DNA from 3 places in the Paenibacillus sp. sgz302190 genome. Region 3 is predicted to be linked to each of the others. Evidence: riboswitches for the same ligand, from Rfam matches in the RefSeq annotation. Region 3 holds a riboswitch; each other region holds the start of a gene.
The links. A riboswitch is a leader RNA that binds a small molecule or an ion and turns the genes downstream of it on or off. The one in region 3 is predicted to bind cyclic di-GMP.

Region 1 (3,280 bases), 140 kb from region 3:
GGGCGCGCGCAATTGGGCGTACTGGATGAGCGGGTGAGTGCTCGAAGAGCCATTTTCGAAAAGTACCGGCAGGGCCTATCCGGCATCCCGGGCATACAATTTATGCCTGAATTGGAGAACACAAGGTCGAACCGATGGCTTACCGTGATCACCCTGGATGAGGAACAACATGGCGTAAGCGTCAAATCCATACTCGAAGCAATGACAGCAGAAAACATCGAAGCCCGTCCGGTTTGGAAACCGCTTCATCTGCAGCCTCTTTTTGGGGGAGCGGCATATTACCGGCATGCGGAGAACGAAAGTGTTTCCGAGAAATTGTTTAACACCGGCTTATGCTTGCCATCAGGATCCGGGATGATGGAAGAGGAGCAGACGAGAGTTATCGATTGCATGAAAAGCACATTACGGCACAAAGCGGCTGTCAGATAGCATGGAATATATTACATCGTTAAAAAAAGGAAGATCTTGATGATAGGAACTCGAGTACAGCAGCTTCGCAAGGAAAAGGGATTGTCTCTGTCCGAGCTGGCAGAGCGGGCCGGCGTGGCCAAATCATATATAAGCAATTTGGAACGTGATGTTCAAAAGAACCCGTCGATACAATTTCTCGAGAAAATCGCCTCCGTTCTGAAGGTGCCTGTAGACAGGTTTCTTGATCAAGAAGCTCCGGAAACGAATGTCGCAGAACTGGATCAGGAATGGTATCAGCTTATTAAAGAAGCTATGTCATCCGGTATTAACAAGCACCAGTTTAAAGAATTCCTTGAGTTTAACAAATGGCGTTTGACGAACCCCGGCGAGTGAACGGCGGCGCTGAGAGTCCGGCGGGCGAAGTTTGTTTTGTGCAACCCGCCGGACACCGGGGGTAGGCCTTCGAAATGCATCTCCTTAAATGGCAAATAGAAGTTTAACCGCTTTTATTTCTCCATTTTTGTGCAGATGCATTTTTTCTTTTCTGAAAATTGTATGCGGTTGGAAAATATAGCGATAGTCTGGGCAGGGGTACTTTGCTATAATATGCGTAAACATGGTGAATAAAGCAAAAAGGAAGATGATAAGTGTGATTGGTAAAAGGATTCAAAGATTACGGCTGGAAAAAAAACTCAGCTTATCTGAGCTTGCTGCCAAGGCTGAAGTCGCCAAATCTTATTTAAGCAATATGGAAAGAGATATTCAGAAAAATCCGTCCATTCAATTTTTGGAAAAAATTGCGGTTGCGCTTGACGTGCCGCTCGACTTGATCCTGCACGGAGAACAGCCGAAAGTGCAAGAAGAACTGGACAGCCAGTGGCAGGATTTAGTCAAAGAGGCGATGGATTCGGGAGTAACGAAGGAGCAGTTTCGCGAATTTTTGGAATTCAGCAAATGGAAGAAAAACCAGGAAAACAACAAGTAAGCATCCTACTAATTACTTATCTATTGCGGATACATTAGTATCATTTTCCTAAAAAACAATGACCTAGCAGTTTTTTTTCAAATTTTTTGGTGGAATTTAGGAGAAGGTCGTTGTATAATAGGCTTAGGTTGATGAGAAATGTTTCAGTCTTAGGCCTTGAGATCTATTCCGCAATTGGATAATTAATTATGGGAATACTTTGATACATGCGCCGTATGTGGGCACCTGGAGCATGTGGAGTTAGTGGTGCAACCGACCCAATCTATTAAACCGTTAATAGATGGTTTTTTGCAAACAAACTTCACATTGGAGGTAATAGTATGTCCAAAGTATTTGTGCAATTGGGTATGGAACGCAATCCCTTGGATTCAGACTGGGTAGAAATGATTCGCGAGGCTCGCAGCTTGGGGTTAACAATTGGTGAAGTGCAAGCTTATTTAGGGTCATTCGCACAGTTGGACAGAGGGTTAACCAAATATACGAACATCAACGCCGGGGCTGCCAATAATGACCTGTCCGGCAAAGTCGTTGTGTAATCATGCATTTGTTACCGGAGCGCACTGATCCTTTTCCTTGAGAAGGGTGGGGCGTTTTTTTGGTATTTGCTAAAATGGCATAAATCCATTAAGTTGGAAAAAGGCTGCATGCAGATGCGCCGGCGCAATGAAATCGTAAATTGGAGGAACGGAAATCATGTCCATTCTAGTAACTGGCGGAGCAGGTTATATTGGCAGCCATACCTGTGTCGAACTGCTTGACAAGGGTTATGAGATCGTCGTTGTCGACAATCTGATGAACAGCAAGCCGGAGGCGCTTGAGCGGGTCCGTGAGCTGACGGGGAAGGATTTTGCATTTTATCAATTGGATTTGCTCGACTTTGCGGGGCTGGAACAGGTGTTTCGCGAGCATTCGATCGAAGCGGTGATCCATTTTGCAGGGTTAAAGGCAGTGGGGGAATCGGTCTCTTTTCCTTTATCTTACTACCACAACAATATTACCGGCACATTAATTCTGTGCAATGTCATGCAAAAATACGATGTCCGCAAATTGGTGTTCAGCTCTTCGGCAACTGTCTACGGGGTGCCTGAGCAGGTGCCGATTCATGAACATTTTCCGCTCGACGCGACGAATCCATACGGTCAAACAAAGCTTATGATCGAGCGGATTTTGCAGGACTTGTACATCTCGGATCACAGCTGGAGCATATCGCTGCTGCGGTATTTTAATCCGGTCGGAGCGCACCCCAGCGGACGAATCGGGGAAGATCCGAACGGCGTGCCGAACAATCTGATGCCGTATGTGAGCCAAGTGGCTATCGGCAAACTGGAAAAGCTGCGGGTATACGGGAACGATTATCCGACCGTAGACGGAACCGGAGTCAGGGATTATATTCACGTCAGCGATCTGGCCAAAGGGCATTTAAAAGCATTGGAACAACTGCTGTCCAGGAGCGGGATCGAAGCGTATAATCTCGGTACCGGCCGGGGTTACAGCGTGCTTGAAATGGTCGAAGCCTTTCAAAAAGCTTCCGGAAAAGTAATATCGTACAGCATCGAGGAGCGCAGGCCGGGGGATGTGGCTACGTGCTATGCGGACACAACGAAAGCGCGCGAGCAATTAGGCTGGGTTGCCGAGAAAGGCGTTGAAGACATGTGCGCAGACGCCTGGCGCTGGCAATTCAACAACCCTAACGGATATGAAAAATAAACAGGCTGGTGTTGTTCCCTGACAGCAGCCGGACTTTGCCAAACTGCAGACAACTGCAGTTTTTTTGCGTTTCATGCGACGGCAGCCGGACTCAGGAAACCCTCAGGCAACGCTCATGGTTTATTAAGTCGGCGCTCAGGGGGGATTCAGGAAAGGGGCCTATACTTGGTCTTGTAA
Region 2 (3,280 bases), on a different contig from region 3:
TAGGTACGTGAATTGTTATCATCATACATCCAGACATACCCTAATGTTTGTCCTGGATTTTGCGGATCAGGCCAACCCGGATCGCGGAACCATCCAAAGTAAGCACTCCATGGAATAGCCGAAGTGGTGAACGACTTCTCAATCCCTGTAATCGTTGGTATGTGCCAATTGTTCCCACTCGACTTTGTTAGATATTCATAAACATTCCCGTTTTTATCCTGCAACCAAGCGCTTTGCACGGTTTTTCCTGGTGATGGAATAATGGTCACGTCTGAATAATTGAAGTGATCATATGTAACAAGTTCTCCCGCTGGTTTCCCTGGCGGTGTATAAGCTTGCACAACACTAGTAGAGTAATCAATGTCACCTAGTTTTATTGGAGCTGCTGTAGCTATCTGTGGTAATATCGGAACCACTAAAAATGCAATAGTCAAAATTGCAACAAAGTGTAAACATAGTTTTTTCAATAACCTCACCCTACAGTTAGTTTAATCAGATAAAATGCCAGTGTAGATTAATGTTGGAGAATTAGCATTGATACTATTAAAGACAACTCTGGTTTGCCCGCCTGCCGCTGTAGGAGTTAGATTCCCTCTAGGTACGGCCTCAAAGAAATATCGTGTTTCGTTAATCATATCGCCTGTATTTCCTCTATAAGTGCTATCGTAAGTAATAAATGTAGCCTCATGACCTGCTTTTTTAAAGGGAATATTGATACCTGCAATTCTACTCAATGCCCCTTTTGAATTTAAGTCCCCAGTTGCATCATAAGCGCGATCCGGAATACCTGCGCTGCATCCAGTTACACTTGTTATATTAGCTGGAAAGCTATTAATCTTCATCGTAGCTTCAGTAACAATGATGTAATTATTACCTTTCAATTGCACCCATTCCCCCGTTTTAAAGTCCTTCCATTGAAACTCGCTTACATCACTTGGAACAAGATTTCGGTTCGGATCATTCGGATCGTCCAAATCGACTACAACGTATCTATTAACGCTGCATGACATATTTCCATCGGCAGTTGTCGTTGTAAGTAATTCATCATGAAATTTCTCGTCTTTCAACGTCTTTGCAAAATAACGGGGAAGCATCGTAATAACGTTGGTTTTATGCCATACAATCTCAGCCCTCGATACGGCATGTTTGTCAACAGAAAGCGTCTGGCCGCCCTTAATGGAAAGGATGCGCTCAATGGTTGCCGCCGCTTGGGCGCGGGTTGTCGTTTGATCCTCCCCTAGCGTGCCGGTGTCATCCATGCCTGTGATCAGACCGGCTTTGGTCCCAAGATACATCCACTTCTTGTCCTCCGTGTTCTTGTCGCCGGTTGCCGCCCGAACCGCTATGCGCGCCATTTCTTGGCGGGTCATCGGCGTATTCCAGTCCCCGATCGTAAAGTCGCTCCACTCATGAATCCCCGCGCTGACCGCCGCGTTAACGTAAGGCAAATACCAATCACTGCCGACGGTGGCACCCGAAACTGAAATATGAAGCGCGGAATCCGCCATTTTGATAAATTCTGCCCGCGTTACTTGTTCGTCCGGTTTGAAGGTATGATCCTGATAGCCGTCCACGTACCCTTTTTGAACCGCACCGGCGATGGTCGCCTCCGCCCAGTGCCCTTTCGTATCGCTGAAGCTGCCCGCAGAAACCGTGCCGGCAATATTCGTTGACTTTGTTGCCGGTGCGGCGGCGGTTGTATCGGCTTTGACATCGTGAATTGAACTTCCGAGCAGCACGATAACCGCTATTGTTGTAACTAATTGAACTTTCATTTTTATACCTCCACAGTAAAAAAGTTACTTTTTTCAAAACAAAAAAACCAACTGGTTTCGGTGACCCGGCTGCCGTTTCCTTGAGGGATGCCTTACGACATATCCCCGCAGAAGTAGGCCCGTGGCTTTGCGTCCCTGTCTTTCGAACAGGTTTGCCTTTTCATTTTCATTTGGTCATTTAGGTATTTGAAACTACAAATATAGTACATTGGATTCAATACAAGTTCCATATTAACCCATAATCTAACAGATTTCCACAAAAAACACACATCCCTCACAATATTGATTGCAAAACAACACATATATCATTAAAAAATGCAATTTAAACCCGCTTGTTTTGATCAATCTTATTTCATCCGATTTGCACAATCACGCAACACCATTTGCACAAACACGCAAAATATTTACGATGAAAACAAGCACAATTTTTCCATATAATAGTAGAATAAAACGGAATTTCAGGGTGTGTGTGGGATGGATGAAAAGCAATTTGAGCGACTGCTGATTGACACTATTAGGGCGCATTTCGCAGATGTGCCTACGCCTCCTGCTCCTGTCATTCATGCATCTTGGGAGAAGATGAAGCTAGTGCTTATGGAAGAATCCAAGCAGGTCTCGATTGATGTATCCAAACTCCCTCAATATGGCAACTGACTTATTATAATGGGGATCGAGACCAGGAGGATGTATGCTTAACTACTACAAAGACCTATTATTGAATGTATTCCTCGTTTTCCTCCCGATAGCGTTATATGTCCATGTCTTCAAAGCCGAACGTACGCATTTGTATAACCGGGTTGCCGTTTATATTATTTTTGGCTCCGCACTGGTTGCAACAATGTTTTTTCCTGCTATGATCCAAAAACTCACCTTCGATTTCCGCGGTATTCCGCTTATCATAGGCTCTTTATATGGAGGCGCTTACGTCTCCCTGCTGCTATTTGTCACCTTGATTGTTTGCCGGTTCTTCATGGGGAGCCCTCATCAAATCGAGTACATTCTTGCACTCATCCCCGCGTTTTGCGTGATGTTATTGTATATCAAAAATTTCCAAACGTTCTCGTTGTTGAAGAAAATCATTTCCTCAGTCGTTGTCTACTTCATCATTAGAATGCTGGCTCAAACCGTTTATTTGTATTTGATACAAAATAATCAGGCGTGGGCGGATTACGTGGCTCCGGGCGGTTATAGAACCATTTTGCTGCAATGTTTCGTTGCAGGGCTTTACGTCTACATGCTGGAAATTTTCAAAAAAAATGTGCGCCAGCGCGATGAAATTACGAATAATGAGAAATTCAAAGTCGCCAGCGAAATGGCCGCTTCCGTCGCCCATGAAGTCAGGAATCCGCTTACTTCGGTCAGGGGCTTCATTCAATTGATGGGGAGCGAAAAAATCAGCAACGAAAGCAGGCAGTATTATCAAAAAATTTGTCTGGATGAGCTGGATCGGGCCCAGCAAATTATTTCAGATTATTTGACTTTTGCCAAACCGGAGTCGGACAACG
Region 3 (3,280 bases):
ATTGTTCCTCCAGATCGGGGTACTCTTCCTTCAATTGTTCCTGAGAAATTCTCATTTGCTCCTTCACAATCGGTACGACCGCATCGTACAGTTGGCCAAGCAGCTCTTTCAAGCCTTGCTCATCGGCGAGGACGTTCGTCAGGAACAGTTTCAAAAGACCGGCGAGCTCGCTGCCTTTTAACTCCACATGCACTTTTTGCATGTTTAGCGTTTCATTGTTCACTTGCTCCGTAGCGTCGGTTACGGAGATTGTATTCGGGTTCGGCGCATTGTTGAAGAAAAACTTATAAAGGGCCGGCCGCAGCTGCTCTGCGCTATTCGTCAGTTTTTGCCTGATTTCTTGAGATAACGGCGCCACCCTTCCGTCAGCCGCCAATGCCGCCTGGTCAAAGACGATAGGCTTCTTGGCGCCGTCAATATGTACGATCATCTTAGTACCGTCGATGACGAGCTGAAAAGGAATCGTCCCTTTGGCGTAATTCCATTCCCCATCGATCGATGCGTGCTGAGCGTCCTGCATTTTAGCGCTGTTGATCGTCAGCTTCGTATTTTTGAACGTTTGGATCAGCGCCTTTTCCTTGGGATCAATCTGATCGCTGCTGCCTGTAATCAGCTCCAGCGCAATCGATCCTTTGGATACCGAGGACTTAACGGTTCCGGTATTTTGCATAGCCTGCCCGAGATCAAGACCCTGAACGGCCTGACAGCCTGTCAAGGCGATCAACAGCACAACAAGCGCGGCGGAAATCCACCATTGTCTATGCTTCTTTTGCATATGAAATCTTCTCCTTTAATTTAATAGGTATGAGGCAGAATGTCTGATAAATTATACGCGAAAAAACGCCGAAGGACTCGCCGAGTTAAGGAGATTTTATGAAATTAGTTATGCAAAATATGCATCAAATTAAAATCGACAAAACATTCCAAAAAAAGAGGGAAATATTGAAACCTGGTCGTATATTATGTAACTAGGTATACAGTCATGCTTGTTTATAGTATAAAGGTAGGTAGGAGCAAATCCTTTTACCTATGTACATAAGCGAAGACCAATTGAAATTGAAAAAGGCAAACCTGATCGAAAGACAGGGACGCAAAGCCACGGGCCTAAACCGTTTCAGACCGAAACGGTACGGCAGCCGGGCCGCCTCTTGCAATTGGTCTTTTTTTGTGCAAATTGAAAGGGAAATGGAGGATACAAATATGAAATTTGGATTTCAAGCTGTTGTCAGGGGGCTTTGTCTATGCTTGCTGCTGCAGTTGTTCATTCCTTTGGCAGAATCGTCGTATGCATATGCCGATACGGGAGCGTGGGGTGTAAAAGTTAATTTCCAGCCTGCGGCTTCACCTGTGCCTGAAGGATTTTTGCCGGATTCGGGAAATCCGTTCAGCTCGCAAAATGGATTCAATTATGGGTGGAATAGTTCTCACACGGATTCTACGGTAAGCGGCAGTACTTATCAACCTACTCCGAATGATACCGCAATTCGCGTTCATAAAGGCGGGGTCTGGGAATTCGAAGTAAACAACGGCATCTATGAAGTTAAGGTAAGCGTCGGCGATTCCGTATATTCAAGCAATAATACTGTAATCGTTGAAGGAGTAAGCTTTTTTGATCGTATCCCTCTTGAGGGAGGGCAGCATGTCATTGCAGCAAAATCCGTTGAAGTTGCAGATGGCAGATTAACGGTCAGTTCCGGCGATGCGGAGGAAGCGGAGACGGCTTTACAGTTCATAGAGCTAACCAAAGTTGGCTCTCCCAGCACTTTGCTCGCCCTCTCTGCTGCCAGCACGCCTGTTATAGGGCCACCGCCCGAACCGAGAAAAGTGCATGGGGACAAAGTGCTGCTTTCGGGCAAGATGAATAACGAGCATAATGCTCCATTTTATCTGCAAGTGGATGGTCTGCAGGAGGAAATAGGAAGGTATATGGATGTAGAAGTGCAGCGAGTGAACCAATTGCTGTCTGATTCTGAACAAAAAGCTGTTGCATGCGCGAATTGCGATCCGGTCTCACTGCAGCGCGCAATCGACAATAGTACGCAAACCCCTTCATTTATTAAGGTGGGGCACTTGAATCTGAATTCTTCGGTAGTTTTCGGAAGTCCCTCCAAACCGGTTGTAATCATTGCGGATGGAATCAATACGAACACCAAATTAAGCATAGATGTATACGGCCTGTTGATTGTTAAGGGCAGCATGAATGCCAATTCGGAGCTAAACTTGCAAGTACATTCGTCTTCGAATGGAACGGAGCCTGCCGATGGGAGCCTCTGGGTGAAGGGGAGCTGGCATCTTAACAACAATTCCTCGGTTAGCGTGGATGGTTTGTTATCTGCCGACAGTCTTACTTTTAACAGCGGACAGTTGAACGTCCGGGCAAAGCGCGTTTTGATCAAAGATCAATTGCATATCAACACGCAAGCGGATATGAACGTAGAGCAAGAGATGATGGTTGGCGGGATCGTCTCCAACAATAGTACTGCCAACATCAAAGTAAATAACAGTGACTTGTTCGTTCGCGACGATGTGCATGTGAACAATCAACTGCATATTCAAACAGGCGGTTTGTTTGCCATCGGCGGCAACATGACGGCCAATCAACGGCCGTTCATCGATACAGGGGTCGGAGGAAACGGATCGACAAGTTTGAAATATGCGCTGCATGGATTAAAGGCGGAGTATTTTAGCGAAGGGAATTTCAAGGGGAATACCGTAACCAGGGTGGATCCGGTTATTGATTTGCAAAATAATCCTGAGTTCCCTGTTGCAGGATTCAATGATCAGGACATTTCTGTCAGATGGTCCGGACAAATTGAGGCTCTGTTCAGCGAAATATATCAGTTTGAATTGCAAACGAGCGGACCGATCAAGCTATGGGTAAATAATAATCTTTTAATAAATAAAGAAGATGCAAGTTTCCAGGGCACTGTAACAGGTTCCGTCTATTTGGCAGCGGGCCAGAGAGAGAATATCAAGGTGGAATATTTAAGTGCAAACCGTAATCCCCGGGCGGCATTGTACTGGTCAAGCAATTCCCAACAGAAAGAACGCGTTCCACAGAGTCAACTGTTTCCTTTTGGGATACCGGTTGTATCGCAAATACCAACAGAAACAAGTCATACATTAACCTGGAATCCAATCTCTAATGCCGATGGATATGAAGTGGAAGCGGATGGCGTTATATACCCGATTGGCCCCACTTCGACATTTGTTCATGAAAACCTGGGTCTTGGAACTCTTCATTCCTATAGAGTTAGGGCAACCAGCGGAGACATCACTG

Region 1: another riboswitch for cyclic di-GMP. It lies ahead of AC6RNO_RS07435 (anti-repressor SinI family protein); the one in region 3 lies ahead of AC6RNO_RS08010 (fibronectin type III domain-containing protein).
Region 2: another riboswitch for cyclic di-GMP. It lies ahead of AC6RNO_RS32560 (S-layer homology domain-containing protein); the one in region 3 lies ahead of AC6RNO_RS08010 (fibronectin type III domain-containing protein).

What each region holds. Positions count from the first base shown of each region.
Region 1 is NZ_JBZYAO010000004.1:150,549-153,828, forward strand. Features, by position in the region: gene AC6RNO_RS07420 (aminotransferase class I/II-fold pyridoxal phosphate-dependent enzyme) at 1-429, shown strand, start outside; gene AC6RNO_RS07425 (helix-turn-helix domain-containing protein) at 469-804, shown strand; gene AC6RNO_RS07430 (helix-turn-helix domain-containing protein) at 1,061-1,396, shown strand; cyclic di-GMP riboswitch class II at 1,580-1,663, shown strand; gene AC6RNO_RS07435 (anti-repressor SinI family protein) at 1,717-1,932, shown strand; gene galE (UDP-glucose 4-epimerase GalE) at 2,090-3,103, shown strand.
Region 2 is NZ_JBZYAO010000048.1:3,218-6,497, forward strand. Features, by position in the region: gene AC6RNO_RS32560 (S-layer homology domain-containing protein) at 489-1,775, opposite strand; cyclic di-GMP riboswitch class I at 1,832-1,942, opposite strand; gene AC6RNO_RS32565 (hypothetical protein) at 2,250-2,429, shown strand; gene AC6RNO_RS32570 (ATP-binding protein) at 2,464-3,280, shown strand, end outside.
Region 3 is NZ_JBZYAO010000004.1:291,873-295,152, forward strand. Features, by position in the region: gene AC6RNO_RS08005 (stalk domain-containing protein) at 1-775, opposite strand, end outside; cyclic di-GMP riboswitch class I at 1,055-1,149, shown strand; gene AC6RNO_RS08010 (fibronectin type III domain-containing protein) at 1,201-3,280, shown strand, end outside.